3 regions of the Streptomyces sp. NPDC059696 genome follow, and region 3 is predicted to be linked to each of the others. Evidence: riboswitches for the same ligand, from Rfam matches in the RefSeq annotation. Region 3 holds a riboswitch; each other region holds the start of a gene.
The links. A riboswitch is a leader RNA that binds a small molecule or an ion and turns the genes downstream of it on or off. The one in region 3 is predicted to bind thiamine pyrophosphate.
Positions count from the first base shown of each region.

Region 1: it holds a riboswitch for thiamine pyrophosphate, as region 3 does, so the genes downstream of both, ACFV20_RS20310 (thiamine ABC transporter substrate binding subunit) here and thiO (glycine oxidase ThiO) in region 3, are expected to answer to the same signal.
Region 2: it holds a riboswitch for thiamine pyrophosphate, as region 3 does, so the genes downstream of both, thiC (phosphomethylpyrimidine synthase ThiC) here and thiO (glycine oxidase ThiO) in region 3, are expected to answer to the same signal.

Region 1 is NZ_JBHWFG010000017.1:79,901-85,196, reverse strand. Features, by position in the region: gene ACFV20_RS20315 (ABC transporter permease) at 1-1,448, opposite strand, end outside; gene ACFV20_RS20310 (thiamine ABC transporter substrate binding subunit) at 1,487-2,551, opposite strand; TPP riboswitch at 2,646-2,752, opposite strand; gene rlmN (23S rRNA (adenine(2503)-C(2))-methyltransferase RlmN) at 2,805-3,911, opposite strand; partial or broken gene ACFV20_RS20300 (transposase) at 4,284-4,702, shown strand; gene ACFV20_RS20295 (PLAT/LH2 domain-containing protein) at 4,858-5,296, shown strand, end outside.
Region 2 is NZ_JBHWFG010000003.1:206,853-212,148, forward strand. Features, by position in the region: gene ACFV20_RS04700 (hypothetical protein) at 1-775, shown strand, start outside; gene thiC (phosphomethylpyrimidine synthase ThiC) at 863-2,647, opposite strand; TPP riboswitch at 2,640-2,829, opposite strand; gene ACFV20_RS04710 (YibE/F family protein) at 2,902-4,629, shown strand; gene ACFV20_RS04715 (SsgA family sporulation/cell division regulator) at 4,841-5,275, opposite strand.
Region 3 is NZ_JBHWFG010000035.1:35,734-41,029, forward strand. Features, by position in the region: gene ACFV20_RS30095 (Rv2175c family DNA-binding protein) at 1-138, opposite strand, end outside; gene ACFV20_RS30100 (NAD(P)/FAD-dependent oxidoreductase) at 203-1,444, opposite strand; gene ACFV20_RS30105 (hypothetical protein) at 1,477-1,827, opposite strand; TPP riboswitch at 1,880-1,991, shown strand; gene thiO (glycine oxidase ThiO) at 1,989-3,173, shown strand; gene thiS (sulfur carrier protein ThiS) at 3,170-3,370, shown strand; gene ACFV20_RS30120 (thiazole synthase) at 3,373-4,170, shown strand; gene pknB (Stk1 family PASTA domain-containing Ser/Thr kinase) at 4,354-5,296, shown strand, end outside.

The sequences.
Region 1 (5,296 bases), on a different contig from region 3:
GGCCGGTCGGGCCGCGCGATGAACACCGTCGCGCCGAACTCCCCGAGGGACACCGCGAAGGCGAACCCGGCCGCGATCAGCAGCGCCCGCCGCACCATCGGCAGGTCCACCTCCCGCCACACCCGCCAGGGCGAGGCCCCGAGCACCGAGGCCGCCTCCCGCAGCCGCACGTCCACCGCCCGCAGTACGGGCAGCATGGTCCGCACCACGAACGGCACCCCGACCAGCGCCTGCGCGAGCGGCACCAGGATCCAGGAGGACCTCAGATCCAGCGGCGGCTCGTCGAGGGAGATCAGGAAGCCGAAACCGACGGTCACCGCGGACACCCCGAGCGGCAGCATCAGCAGCGCGTCGAAGCCGCGCACGAACCGCCCGGCGTCCCGCCGGGTGAGCGCGACCGCGGCGAGCCCGCCGATCACCACGGCGATGAGCGTGGCGGCGACGGCGTACGACAGGGAGTTGCCGATCGCCTCGATCGGCGGGACCAGGAACACTCCCCCGTCCTGCCGGGTCAGGGCCCGGTAGTAGCCGAAGGCCGGGGCGTCCAGCGACCGCTGCACCAGCACGGCCAGGGGCAGCACCAGCAGCAGGGCGACGGTGACGAGCACCCCGCCGAGCAGCGCCCACTGCCCCGCGCCGCGCGGCCGGCGCACGGTCATGGACGCGTCCACCAGCCGCAGCGCGGTCTCCCGCCGCCGTACGGTCCAGGCGTGCACGACGAGGATCGCGCCCACCGCGACGAACTGGACGAGGGTCAGCACGGCCGCCGTCGACAGGTCGAAGATCTCCGACGTCTGCCGGTAGATCTCCACCTCCAGGGTGGAGAAGGTGGGCCCGCCGAGGATCTGCACGACACCGAACGAGGTGAAGGTGAACAGGAAGACCATCAGCGCGGCGGCGGCCACGGCCGGGGCGAGCGCGGGCAGGGTGACCCGACGCCAGGCCCGCAGCGGGGACGCCCCGAGCATCCGGGCGGCCTCCTCCTGCCGCGGGTCGAGCTGCGCCCAGAGCCCGCCGACGGTCCGGACGACGACCGCGTAGTTGAAGAAGACGTGCGCGAGCAGGATCGCCCACACGGTGGTGTCCAGCCGTACGCCCCACAGCTCGTCGAGCAGCCCGCCCCGCCCGACGAGCGCCAGGAACGCCGTGCCGACGACGACCGTCGGCAGCACGAACGGGACGGTCACGACCGCACGCAGGACCTGTTTGCCGGGGAAGTCGAAGCGCGCGAAGACGTACGCGCCGGGCAGCGCGACGAGCAGGGTCAACACCGTGGAGACCAGCGCCTGCCAGGTGGTGAACCACAGCACGTGCCGGACGTCGGACTGGGCGAGCACCTCCCCGATCCGCCCGAGGTGCCAGACCCCGTCGGCTTTCAGACCGCGCGCGACGATCGCGGCGACGGGGTAGGCGAAGAAGACGGCGAAGAACGCGACGGGCACGGCCAGCAGACCGAGCCGCGCCGCGCTCCCGCGCCGGGTGCGGGCTACTTCAGTACGAGTGACGTCCACGACTTGACCCACTGGTCGCGATGGTCGGCGATCTTCGCCGGGTCCATGGTCTCCGGGTCCTTCGCCTGCGGCCCGTACTTCACGAACTCCGGCGGCACCTGGGCGCCCTCGGTCACCGGGTAGACGAACATGTTGAGCGGCATGTCCTCCTGGAACGTCCTGCTGACCAGGAAGTCGAGGAAGGCCTTGCCGCCCTCGCTGTTCCTGGCGCCGGCCAGCAGCCCCGCGTACTCGACCTGCCGGAAGCAGGTGCCCTCGGCGACACCGGTCGGGGCGGTGCTCGGCTTCGGGTCGGCGTAGACGACCTCGGCGGGCGGCGAGGAGGCGTACGACACGACGAGCGGCCGGTCGCCCTTGGCCTTCCTGCCACTGGCCGAGCCGGAGAACTCCTGGTTGTAGGCCTGCTCCCAGCCGTCGACGACCTTCACGCCGTTGGCCTTGAGCTTCTTCCAGTAGCCCGCCCAGCTGTCGTCTCCGTACGCGGCGGCCGTGCCGAGCAGGAAGCCGAGCCCGGGCGAGGAGGCGGAGGCGTTCTCGGTGACGAGCAGGTTCTTGTACTGCGGCTTCACCAGATCGTCGAAGGTGCGCGGCGGCTGCAGCTTGTGGTCGGCGAAGTACTTCTTGTCGTAGTTGACGCAGATGTCGCCGGTGTCGACGGGCGTGACGCGGTGCTTGTCCTGGTCGACGCGGTACTCGGGCTCGACCCGCTCGGATCCCTTCGCCTCGTACGACTGGAACAGGCCGTTGTCGAGGGCGCGGGACAGCAGGGTGTTGTCGACGCCGAAGAGGACATCGCCCTGCGGGTTGTCCTTGGTCAGGATGGCCTTGTTCACGGCCTGGCCGGCGTCACCGTCCTTCAGGACGTTCACCTTGTAGCCGGACTGCTTCTCGAAGGCGGCGATGACGTCCTCGGACGCGGCCCACGAGTCGTGGCTGACGAGGGTCACGGTCTTGGGGTCGCCGGACCCCTGACCGCCGTCGGACGACCCGCAGGCGGCGAGCGTGCCGACCAGGCCGAGCCCGACGACCGCCGCCGTCATCCGCTTCTTGTTGTTGCTCACTGGATTCCTCCTGGAGGACCAGGAGAAGACGCGGCCCTGCCCGGGACTCCGGGTCCCGGGCAGGGCGCAACAGCTCGAGTGGTGACCGATCTCCCTACCCAGAATGACCTGGGCCAGGTTCGGAGGGTCTGCGGCCGTGTGCCGCACTCTCAGCGCTGTGGCGCTCCCCTGTCGGAATATGCAGGTGTGATGGTGAAGGTGCCTCTGTGAAGCTGTACTGACGACGGTCAGACTACCGTTCGGTGGCGGCGAGCTGACCACACGCCCCGTCGATCTCCTGACCTCGGGTGTCCCGGATCGTCACCGGCACACCATGGGCGGCGATGGCCTCCACGAACGCCTTCTCGTCCTCGGGCCGCGAGGCGGTCCACTTCGAGCCGGGCGTCGGGTTGAGCGGGATGAGGTTGACGTGCACGGGCTTGCCCTTGAGCAGCCGCCCGAGCCGGTCACCGCGCCAAGCCTGGTCGTTGATGTCCCGGATCAGCGCGTACTCGATGGACAGCCGGCGCCCGGACTTGGCGCTGTACTCGAACCCGGCGTCGAGCACCTCGCGCACCTTCCACCGGGTGTTCACCGGCACGAGGGTGTCGCGCAGCTCGTCGTCGGGGGCGTGCAGGGAGATCGCGAGCCGGCACTTGAAGCCCTCGTCGGCGAACCGGTGGATGGCCGGGACGAGTCCGACAGTGGAGACGGTGATGCCCCGCTGGGACAGGCCGAGGCCGTCGGGCTCGGGGTCGGTGAGGCGCCGGATGGACCCGATGACCCGGTTGTAGTTCGCGAGGGGCTCGCCCATGCCCATGAAGACGATGTTGCTGAGCCGGGCCGGTCCGCCGGGGACCTCCCCGTCCCGCAGGGCCCGCATGCCGTCGACGATCTGGTGCACGATCTCGGCGGTGGACAGATTGCGGTCCAGTCCCGCCTGCCCCGTCGCACAGAACGGGCAGTTCATGCCGCAGCCGGCCTGCGAGCTGATGCACATGGTCACCCGGTCCGGGTAGCGCATCAGCACGGACTCGACGAGCGTCCCGTCGAACAGCCGCCACAGGGTCTTGCGCGTCGTGCCCTGGTCGGTCGACAGATGCCGTACGACGGTCATCAGCTCGGGCAGCAGCGCTTCCTGCAGCTTGCTGCGGGCACCGGCGGGGATGTCCGTCCACTGCTCCGGATCGTGCGCGTACCGCGCGAAGTAGTGCTGCGAGAGCTGCTTGGCACGAAACGGCTTCTCCCCGACGGCCGCGACGGCCTCCTTGCGCTCGGCAGGAGTGAGATCGGCAAGATGCCGCGGCGGCTTCTTGGCTCCGCGGGGGGCGACGAAAGTGAGTTCTCCGGGCTTAGGCATGGCCGTACCAGTGTCGCAGATCGATTCACGTGGCCTGCGGCCGAAGGGTCGCAGGGGGGTCGTTGACCGTCGTCATCTGTCGTCGTTGGCCACCCTCGGACGGCCCACAGACGGCCCGGCTCGGGGGTCACCCTGCGGCTATCGATAGCAGCAGGGGCCGCTAACGATAGCGGCAGTGATAGCGGCCAGAACCGCTAGTGACCAGCCTGTTAGCGAATAGCGGCCCGTCTGGGCAGGTCCTAGAATCGCGCCGTACAGCGACTCTGAGAGGGGCCCGGCCGGACCGCGTCGGGCCGCGTCGGGCCGCGTCGGGCCGATGCGGGTACGGGCGAGTGGGAGCTCCCTCACGCTCTGGTGGTGGGGTGTGCCCTCATGGCTGAGCGGCTGGTCGACGACATCTTCACCGCGCTCGACGAGCAGACGGTCGTCGTCCCGGGCACCGGCACCCTCGATGTGATCGTCCCGTCGCTGGCGAAGTCGCTGGCCGCCGTCCATGAACTCCCACCTGGCCTCCTACGCGGGCCTCGAAGCAGTCCGGCACGTCGATCCACGGCGAACACGCCCCCAAAGGCGGAAACCGGCAACTGAAACGGGCGATGTTCCTCTCCGCGTTCGCAGCCGTGCACGATCCCGCATCCCGCACCTACTACGACCGCTGCCGAGCCTTCGGCAAAACCCACACCCAGGCCCTCCTCCGCCTCGCCCGCCACCGCATCAGCGTCCTGTTCGCCATGCTCCGCGACGGAACCTTCTACGAGCCAAAGCGCCCTCGCTTGACGAAGAACTATTAGGGATAGACCGTAATCGACTACTCCACTTGCGGAAACCTCACAGCAGCAAGTGACGTAGTCGAGAATCACCAGACGAGAAAATATACGACTCCCCACGGGTTGCGATCAGCACGCCCGAAGGAGCATTTTTCCAATGGTCGGCAACTGGGGGGTGTATGACCGACTACCGCATCGTCGTCCATACGGCTGACATCGATGGGGCCGGAACAGATGCCAACGTGTACCTCACCCTGTTCGGGAGTGCTGGCAGCAGCGGCGAAGTCCAGATCGACTCACCCGCAGACGATTTCGAGCGAGGAAGCGTGTGCATCCGCTCATTTACCTTCCCGGAACTTGGATCGCTGGAGTCACTCCACGTTCGACACGACAACAGCGGCAGTCTTCCGGGATGGTTCCTGGACCGCATCGAAGTGACCAACGAGTCGGATGGTTCGGAGTGGTCATTCGAGTGCAACAGGTGGCTTTCCGAGACAGATGACGACGGCCGAATTGATCGGCGACTGAAGGCAACTCAAATAGATAGGTGGGGGAGAATGCCTGTCATTGTAGACAAGTACATCACCGTCGCAGAATGGAACACCGACGTCGACACCA
Region 2 (5,296 bases), on a different contig from region 3:
GGAACTGGCCGCTGTCGGACAGCGGCTCAACCCCGAACAGCTGCGCACCATGGCCCTGAGCGCCACCGCGCTCATCACCGCGGCCGCGGCGACCGAATACCAGCACTACGTCAAGGTCCGCGACGAACTGCGTCAGCCGGCGTCGGCCGGTTCACCGGCCGTGCGCGGGTCCGGGTCCGGCTCCTCCGAGCCGGGCGCGGACGCCTCGGGGCTCGCCGCCACCGTGGGAGGGGTCGCGGAGGCCACGGGCGCGGGCGCCGTCGCCGTGGTCGCCGTCCTCGCACCCGTGCTGGCCGGGACCGCCGCGGCGATCTTCCTGCTCGTCGGCTACATCCTGCGGATGCTCGATCCCGGGCAGGGATTCGCCCGGACCATGCTCACCACGGGCTGGGTGTTCGGTGGCGTGACCGCGATCGCGATCCTCGTCGCCGCCGTGGGGCTGCTGCTCACCGCCCTGCGCAACAAGCCCACGGCCGAGGTCGGGCCGTACGGCGAACTGCGGGGCGAGGTGGCCCAGGCCAAGGAGGCCTGGCACGAGGCCCTGCTGGAACGCGGCATCCTGCCCTTTCTGCGGGAAGCACTCGCCGACCCCGGCGCGGCCGCGGCGCTGCACCACTCGCCCTCGCCCGCCCCGGTCAGCCGCATGCCGCACCTCGGCTACGACCGCCCCGGGTTCACCAGCCCGGACGACGGCGACCGCGGCTCGCGCCCCAGTTTCAGCAGCCCGGACTACTCCAGCCCGGACTTCGGAGGACCGGAGCACCAGCCGGAGTAACGGTCGGAGCAGCCCTCGGAGTCCGTTCCGAGCGGCGCCTCCCACAGGCCGGGGGCCTCACCCGCCCCCGAGCCTGTGCGCGGCCGGTCAGTCCGCGATGGGCAGGTAGACGCGATTACCGCTCGCGGCGAACTCCTTCGACTTCAGAGCCATGCCCTCCTCGATCTCGGTCCGCGTGCCGCCGTGTTCCCGGCGGATGTCCTGCGAGATCTTCATGCTGCAGAACTTGGGACCGCACATCGAGCAGAAGTGAGCCGTCTTGGCGGGCTCGGCGGGCAGGGTCTCGTCGTGGAACTCCCGTGCCGTGTCCGGGTCGAGAGCCAGGTTGAACTGGTCCTCCCACCGGAACTCGAAACGGGCGTCGGACAACGCGTCGTCCCACTCCTGCGCACCCGGGTGTCCCTTGGCGAGGTCCGCCGCGTGGGCGGCGATCTTGTAGGTGATGACGCCGGTCTTGACGTCGTCGCGGTTCGGCAGGCCCAAGTGCTCCTTGGGCGTGACGTAGCACAGCATCGCCGTGCCCCACCAGGCGATCATCGCGGCACCGATGCCGGAGGTGATGTGGTCGTACGCCGGTGCGACGTCCGTGGTCAGCGGGCCGAGCGTATAGAACGGAGCTTCATCGCAGATCTCCTGCTGAAGGTCGATGTTCTCCTTGATCTTGTGCATCGGGACATGGCCCGGGCCCTCGATCATGGTCTGCACGTTGAAACGCTTCGCGATCCGGTTGAGTTCCCCGAGCGTGCGCAACTCCGCGAACTGCGCCTCGTCGTTGGCATCCGCGATCGATCCGGGCCTGAGGCCGTCCCCCAGCGAGTACGTGACGTCGTACGCGGCGAGGATCTCGCACAGCTCCTCGAAGTTCTCGTACAGGAACGACTCCTTGTGGTGCGCGAGGCACCAGGCCGCCATGATCGAGCCGCCGCGGGAGACGATGCCCGTCTTGCGGTTCGCCGTCAGCGGCACGTACGCCAGGCGCACCCCCGCGTGGACGGTCATGTAGTCCACGCCCTGCTCGGCCTGCTCGATGACCGTGTCCTTGTAGATCTCCCAGGTCAGCTCCTCGGCGCGGCCGTCGACCTTTTCCAGGGCCTGGTAGAGCGGCACGGTGCCGATCGGCACGGGGGAGTTGCGCAGCACCCATTCCCGCGTGGTGTGGATGTTGCGGCCCGTGGAGAGGTCCATGACCGTGTCGGCGCCCCATCGGGTCGCCCAGGTCATCTTCTTGACCTCCTCCTCGATGGAGGACGTCACCGCGGAGTTGCCGATGTTGGCGTTGACCTTCACCAGGAACCGCTTGCCGATGATCATCGGCTCGATCTCCGGGTGGTTGACGTTGGCCGGCAGCACGGCCCGGCCTGCGGCGATCTCGTCGCGGACCACCTCGGGCGAGACGTTCTCCCGGATGGCCACGTACTCCATCTCGGGCGTGATCTCGCCGCGGCGGGCGTACGCGAGCTGGGTGACCGCCTCGCCGTTCCTGCCGCGGCGCGGCTGGCGGGGCCGGCCGGGGAAGACCGCGTCCAGGTTACGGAGACCGCCGCGGGGCGAGGTGTGCTTGATGCCGTCGTCCTCGGGACGGACGGGGCGGCCCGCGTACTCCTCGGTGTCGCCCCGGGCGATGATCCAGTTCTCGCGCAGCGGCGACAGGCCCCTGCGGACGTCGGTGTCGACGAGTGGATCGGTGTACGGGCCGGACGTGTCGTACAGCGTGACCGACCGGCCGTTGGTGAGGTGCACCTGACGGACCGGCACGCGCAGGTCGGGGCGGGTGCCCTCGATGTACGCCTTGTGCCAGCCGATGGACTTCCCGGCCTCCTCGGACGTCTCGTCCTGAACGGAGGCAGGCGTGCGTGCGTCCTTGTTGGTCATGAGACCTACTCCCTACGCCGGCATTACCCGGTAACAGGTTCGGCGGTCGACGCAGCGGTTTCCGTCCGGCGATGTCTCGTGTGAAACATCACTCGACTCCGGCGATGTTTCATGTGAAACATCGCTGGGACGGAGGTCAGCGCCCTCTCAGCCCGGTGCTCCGAGCTCCCGCGTGTACAAAAGGTGCCCCCACGCTAGCGGCAATTCTGGCGCGGTGAACAGAGGGCCCCCCTCGTTCTTGCGATGATCGGGCGGTGACCACGACGCAGCGTCCCTCCTACCCCTCGCCCGAGCCGCCCCGCGGATCCGGCGCCGGAAACGGCAACGGCCGTGGTGACGGCCCTGCTGAGGGCCATGATTTCGCCACCGGGTCCGGGCAGGCACCGGCCGGGCCACAGCGACCGCGCGGACCTCGGGGGCCGGGCGGGACACAGCCTCCCGCCCCGAGACGGGAACCCGCGTACGGGTACGGGCAGGACGCGGGCTTCGGCTCCCAGGACCATGGCGCGTACGGGCAGGGCCCCGGCCACAGCACCGGTCACGGCCCCGCTGCCGGGCAGGGCCCGGGGCCGGCCGCAGGCGGTGGAGGACAGAGCCACGGTCGCGGCCCCGACGGAGACGGTGGACACGGTCACGGCGGGGGCGGTGGCCACGGCGGTCACGGACACGGTCCCGGGCCGGGTGGCGGGCACGGGCACTCCCACAGTCATGGCCCGGCCACCCCCGTCTCCCAGCACCTGCGCAAGGTCATCGCGGCGATCCTGATCCCGTTCGGCGTCGCCGTGCTGGTCGGTCTCGCCGTGCTGTGGCCGGGCGGCGCCCCGGCGCACGAGCGCACCGGAGTCGGTTTCGACCGGCAGACGCAGGACGCCACGGTCACCAAGGTGGTCGAGGTGAGCTGCAAGGAGGCCGGCGCTTCGGGCGTTCCGCCGACCGGCGACACCTCCACCGCCGAGGGCTCCTCCGCGGTGCAGGAGGAGAAGGGCACGTGCAAGCGGGCGACGATCCGGGTCGACAGCGGTGACGACAAGGGTCGTACGTTCACCGAGATCGTCCAGCCGGACCAGTCCCGTCAGCTGCACGAGGGCCAGGAGGTCGTGGTCGCCTACGAGCCTTCTGCGCCGAAGGACCTGCAGTACTCGGTCACCGACATCAACCGCGGTCTGCCCATGGCGCTGCTCGCGGGCATCTTCGCCGTCGCCGTGGTGATCGTCGGGCGGATGCGGGGCGTCATGGCGCTGGTCGCGCTGGCCATCAGTTTCATGGTGCTGAACTTCTTCATCCTGCCCGCGATCCTGCAGGGTTCCAACCCGCTGGTCGTGGCGGTGGTCGGCGCGAGCGCCATCATGCTCATCGCGCTGTACCTGTGTCACGGCCTGTCCGCCCGGACGTCCGTCGCGGTGCTCGGCACTCTCATCTCACTGTTGCTGATCGGCGTCCTCGGCTCGGTGTTCATCGACTGGGCGGCTCTGACCGGCAACACCGACGACAACACCGGGCTGATCCACGGCCTGTACCCGACGATCGACATGAGCGGTCTGCTGCTGGCCGGCGTCATCATCGGCTCGCTCGGCGTGCTGGACGACGTCACGGTCACGCAGACCTCGGCGGTCTGGGAGCTGCACGAGGCCAACCCGTCGATGGGCTGGCGGGGGCTCTACCGCGCGGGCATCCGGATCGGCCGCGACCACATCGCCTCGGTCGTCAACACGCTCGTCCTCGCCTACGCGGGTGCCGCGCTGCCGCTGTTGCTGCTGTTCTCCATCGCGCAGTCCAGTGTGGGGACGGTCGCCAACAGCGAGTTGGTCGCGGAGGAGATCGTGCGCACCCTGGTCGGTTCGATCGGCCTGGTCGCCTCGGTGCCGGTCACCACCGCCCTGGCGGCGCTGGTGGTCTCGGCCGACCGTCCCGGCGCGGAGCCCGTCCCGGAGACCGCCGCGGTTCCGGCACGCGGTGGAAGGGGTCGGCGCCGCAAGCGCTGACGCCGCCGCGTTCACGACGGCCCGCCGACCTGAGGAAGGCCGACTCGCGTACCCGACCGAGAACGGCCGACCCGAAAGGGCCGACCCGGGAACGGCCGACCGATGGGGCCGACGCGAGGAAGATCGTAGGACGATCGCAGGAAGAAGCGTTCCTTCACAGCTCGGCGGCACCCGGTGAAGCGTTACTCCACCGTGCCGCCGGGTCCATGTCTCAGCCGGCGCCCTGCTCGGCGAGGATGCGGTCCAGGGCCTCGTCGAGGTGCGCGTCGAAGTCGGCGAGCGACCCCTCCTGGCCCAGCGGCACCAACTTGTCCGTACGGTCGAGGAAAGCGACGAGCGGTGCCGTCGAGGACCGGAACAACGCCTGGTCGCTGCCCACCTGAAGCCGGATCAACACCTCGCCCAGCGCGTCGGGTTCGACGGGCGTGACGCGCACATCGCCCTCCCCGCACGGCCGGCCGACCCCGTCGATCAGCAACTCCCGCCCGAAAGCCCACGTCACCGGGGCGTCACCGGGCAAGTGGAACGTCAGCCGGACGGCATAGGGATCACTGGACTCATAGCGCAGCTCCACCGGAATGCGGAAGGAGAGCTCCTCGGACACGAGAAAGCTCATCATGACCTCTGCTTGTACGGACTCGCGCATCGACAACCCCGTCAATCGCCG
Region 3 (5,296 bases):
TCGGCGTACGGCGATGAGCTGGCCGTCCTTGACCAGCTGCCGCACACGCGTCACCTCGACGCCGAACTGTTCGGCGATGTCGGGGAGGGTGAGCCAGGCGGGGACGAGAGCATCGATCTTTGCGTCAATCTCGGTCACGGGAACCAGCCTGCCATTCGCCACTGACAGTCGGAAGCCGGGCGGTCCACCCGGGCGGGGCCCGCTAGGCCGTGGCCGCCTTCATGGGCCGGGCCGGATCCGCCAGCAGCACCGGGTTCATCGCCGTGCCCGATTCGATCAGGCGGCGGCCCTGCGCCAGGTCCCGGGGCCGGCCCACCGCCAGCAGCGCGACCAGGCGTTCACCCCGCAGCCAGCACACCGTCCAGGCCGGGCCGGAGGGGTCGCCCCGCCACAGGGTCGTGTCCGCGGCCGGGTGGTGCCCGGCGTACTGGACGAACCGCCCGAACTGCTCGGACCAGAAGTAGGGCACCGGGTCGTACACCGCCGAGGGCTCGCCGGTGGCCCCTCCGACGATGTTCACGGCGACCGTGCGCGGCCCCTGGAGCGCGTTGTCCCAGTGGTGGATCAGCAGGCGCTCGCCGTAGCGCCCGGAGGGGAAGGACGCGCAGTCGCCGACCGCGTACACGTCCGGCAGGGTCGTGCGCAGGTGCTCGTCGGCGACGATCTCGCCGTGGGTGCCCAGCGCGATACCGGAGCCGGCCAGCCAGGCCGTGGCGGGGCGGGCGCCGATGCCGACGACGACCGCGTCCGCGGGCAGCCGCGAGCCGTCGTCGAGGACGACCGCACCGGGCTCGACGCGCTCCACGCGCGCGTGCGTGCGCAGGTCCGCCCCCGCGTCGGTGTACCAGCCGGCCATCGGGGCGGCGACCTCGGCGGGCAGCGCCCCGGCGAGGGGGCGTTCCGCGGCCTCCACCACGGTCACCGCGCAGCCCGCCTCGCGCGCGGCCGTGGCGAACTCCGCGCCGATCCAGCCCGCGCCGACGACCACGATGTCGTGCCGGCGGGCCAGCACGGGCCGCAGCCGCTCGGCGTCGTCCAGGGTGCGCAGCAGGTGCACGCCCGGCACGCCGTCGGTGCCGGGCAGCCGGACGGGTTCCGCGCCCGTCGCGACGACCAGGACGTCGTACGGCACGGGCCCGACCTCGGTGTCCAGCTCGTGGTCGGCGGGGCGCACGCCCAGCACCTCGCAGCCGAGCCGCAGTTCGATGCCGAGGGCTTCGAAGTCGACGTCGAAGGCGGAGCCCTCGGACTTGCCGAGCAGGACGGCCTTGGACAACGGGGGCCGGTCGTAGGGCTGGTGGGGCTCGGCGCCGATCAGGATCACGTCACCGGTGAAGCCCTGCTCGCGCAGCGCGACGGCGGTCTGCACCCCGGCCATGCCCGCACCGGCCACGACGACGCGCCGCGGCGCGGACGAACCTGGTTCCTGCGTCTGCTCGCTCACCTGATCACCATAGACACCTGACGTTCTGTCAGTCAGTGCTCGTGCGCCGTGACCTGCTCCACAACGCTCGTGCCGTTGCCCCGCTGGGACTCCCACTCCCAGGTCTCCTCCAGCCGCACCCGACCGTCGGGCAGCTCCACGACCGAGGAGACGCAGTGCCCGGAGGACGTGGTGCCGTCCCGCTTGAGCTGGACGTACCGGAAATCCAGCCGGTCACCTTCCCGGGTACCCACCAAGTGCCCGCGTACGACGTCACCGCCGGTGTACTCGGCCCAGATCTCGCCCTGCCGCTCGTGATAGGTGAACCGGGTGCGGGTGCCCACCTGGCCCGGGGCCTGGTCGGCGACCGGGGCGAGGACGAGACCGTCGAGGGATCGGGCCATGGGACGAGGCTCCCTTACTGCTGGACAGGGCATCGGGCTAGGGTGGCCAACGTAAAGCACTCGCGGGAGCCCGGACGCACCGGGCTGAGAGGGAGGCTGGCGGCCTCCGACCGTACGAACCTGATCCGGGTCATGCCGGCGAAGGGAGGGGCTGGACGCCCATGTCGCCTACGTCCACATCGACGTCCGCGTCGTCAGACGTCCTGGTCATCGGGGGCGGGATCATCGGCCTGGTCACGGCCTGGCGGGCCGCGCAACGCGGGTTCGCCACGGCCGTCGTGGACCCCGAGCCCGGCGGCGGAGCCGCACAGGTGGCCGCCGGGATGCTGGCCGCCGTCACGGAACTGCACTACGGCGAGCAGACCCTGCTCGGCCTGAACCTCGCCTCCGCCCGCCGCTACCCGGACTTCGCCGCCGAGCTCACCGAGCTGACCGGCCGGGACCTCGGCTACCGCCGCTGCGGCACGCTCGCCGTGGCGCTGGACGCCGACGACCGGGCCCACCTGCGCGAACTGCACGCCCTGCAGCAGCAGTCGGGGCTGGAGTCGCAGTGGTTGTCGGGGCGCGAGTGCCGGCGCCTGGAGCCGATGCTCGCGCCGGGGGTGCGCGGGGGGCTGCGGGTCGACGGCGATCACCAGATCGACCCCCGGCGGCTGGCCGGGGCGCTGGTCGCCGCGTGCGAGCGGACGGGCGTGGTCTTCCACCGCACGTGGGCGGAGCGGCTCACCGTCGTCCGGGAGCGGGCCGCGGGCGCCGTCCTGGCCGACGGGAGCGAGGTGGCCGCCGGACAGGTGGTGCTCGCCGCGGGCAGCCTGAGCGGCCGGCTCCCGGGCGTCCCCGAGGACGTGCTGCCTCCCGTGCGGCCGGTGAAGGGGCAGGTCCTGCGGCTGACCATGCCGCAGCGGCACGGGCCGTTCCTGAGCCGCACGGTGCGCGCGGTCGTGCGCGGCAGCCACGTCTACCTGGTGCCGCGGGCGAGCGGCGAGCTGGTCGTCGGGGCCACCAGCGAGGAGCTGGGCTGGGACACCACCGTGACCGCGGGCGGCGTGTACGCGCTGCTGCGGGACGCGCACGAACTGGTCCCGGGCATCACCGAGCTGCCGCTCACCGAGACCCGGGCCGGTCTGCGGCCCGGCTCCCCCGACAACGCGCCCCTGCTCGGCCCGACCGGTCTGGAGGGCCTGCTGCTGGCCACCGGGCACTACCGCAACGGCGTCCTGCTCACCCCCGTGACCGGCGACGCCCTGGCCCACGTCCTGGCGACGGGCGAACTCCCCGAGGAGGCCCGCCCCTTCACGCCGAAGCGCTTCTCCCCCGCCACCGCACTCACGGAGCAGCCCGTATGAACATCTCCGTCAACGGCGAGCCCCGGGACGTCGGGCCCGGCACGGCTCTCGACACGGTCGTGAGGTCGCTCACCGCCTCGCCCTCGGGTGTGGCCGCCGCCCTCAACGAGACCGTCGTCCCCCGCACCCAGTGGCCCTCCACGCCCCTCTCCGAGGGAGACCGCGTGGAAGTCCTCACCGCCGTCCAGGGAGGCTGACCATGGCCGACGACCCGTTCGTCCTCGGTGGTACGTCCTTCACGTCCCGTCTGATCATGGGTACCGGCGGGGCGCCCAGCCTCGACGTGCTGGAGCGGTCGCTGGCCGCGTCCGGGACGGAGCTGACGACGGTCGCGATGCGCCGGGTGAACGCCTCGGTGCACGGCTCGGTGCTGTCCGTCCTGGACAGGCTGGGCATCCGGGTGCTGCCCAACACGGCGGGCTGCTTCACCGCCGGCGAGGCCGTCCTCACGGCCCGTCTCGCGCGCGAGGCCCTCGGCACCGACCTGGTCAAGCTGGAGGTCATCGCCGACGAGCGCACGCTGCTGCCGGACCCGATCGAGACGCTGGAGGCGGCCGAGACCCTGGTCGACGACGGCTTCACGGTGCTGCCGTACACCAACGACGACCCCGTGCTGGCGCGGAGGCTGGAGGACGTGGGCTGCGCGGCGATCATGCCGCTCGGCTCCCCGATCGGCTCCGGGCTCGGCATCCGCAACCCGCACAACTTCCAGCTGATCGTGGAGCACGCGCGCGTGCCGGTGATCCTGGACGCGGGCGCCGGCACGGCCTCGGACGCGGCACTGGCCATGGAGCTGGGCTGCGCGGGTGTGATGCTCGCCTCGGCGGTGACACGGGCGCAGGAGCCCGTGCTGATGGCCGACGCCATGCGGCACGCGGTGGAGGCGGGGCGGCTGGCGTACCGGGCGGGGCGGATCCCCCGGCGGCACTTCGCCGAGGCGTCGTCGCCGGCGGAGGGCATGGCCGTGCTGGACCCGGAGCGGCCCGCTTTCCGGTAGCCCGGGGGGTCGCGTCACACGGCCCGGGGGGCACGCCACGGGTCGGCTGCACCCCCGCCCCGTTCCGGTGGCAGGGGGGTCATGGCACACGGCCCGGGGGACACGTCACAGGTCGGCTGCAGTCCCGCCCCGGATTCCGCCGGGGGGACGGGGCTGTCGGTCATGGCTCGTACACTCGCCTGCGTGGACACGACCCTTCAGGACCCCTTGGTCGGGCAGGTGCTCGACGGCCGGTATCGCATCGACGCGCGGATCGCGGTCGGCGGGATGGCCACGGTCTACCGGGCCGTGGACACCCGGCTCGACCGGGTCCTCGCGCTCAAGGTGATGCACCCCTCGCTCGCGGTCGACGCCTCGTTCGTCGAGCGGTTCATCCGCGAGGCGAAGTCCGTGGCCCGGCTGGCCCACCCGAACGTGGTGCAGGTCTTCGACCAGGGCACCGACGGCTCGTACGTGTACCTGGCGATGGAGTACGTCGCGGGCTGCACCCTGCGGGACGTGCTGCGCGAGCGCGGGGCCCTGCAGCCGCGGGCCGCCCTGGACATCCTGGAGCCCGTGCTGGCCGCCCTGGGCGCCGCCCACCGCGCCGGTTTCGTGCACCGCGACATGAAGCCCGAGAACGTGCTGATCGGGGACGACGGCCGGGTCAAGGTCGCCGACTTCGGCCTGGTCCGGGCCGTCGACACGGTGACGAACACCACCGGCACCGTGCTCGGCACGGTCTCGTACCTGGCCCCGGAGCAGATAGAGGACGGCACCGCCGACCCCCGCGTCGACGTGTACGCGTGCGGCGTGATGCTGTACGAGATGCTGACCGGCGACAAGCCGCACGACGGGGACTCCCCCGCCGTGATCCTCTACAAGCACCTGCACGAGGACGTGCCCCCGCCGTCGGCGGCCGTGCCCGGCATGGCCTACGAGCTGGACGCGATGGTGGCCTCGGCGACGGCCCGCACCCCGGCGGTGCGCCCGCACGACGCCGTGGCGCTGCTCGCGCAGGTCCGGGACGGACGCCAGCGGCTGGACGACGACCAGCTGGACGCGGTGCCGCCGCAGGCGCTCGCGATGGACCACGACAACGGCGACGACCGGACGACGGTGATCCCGCGCGCCCTGACCACGCCGC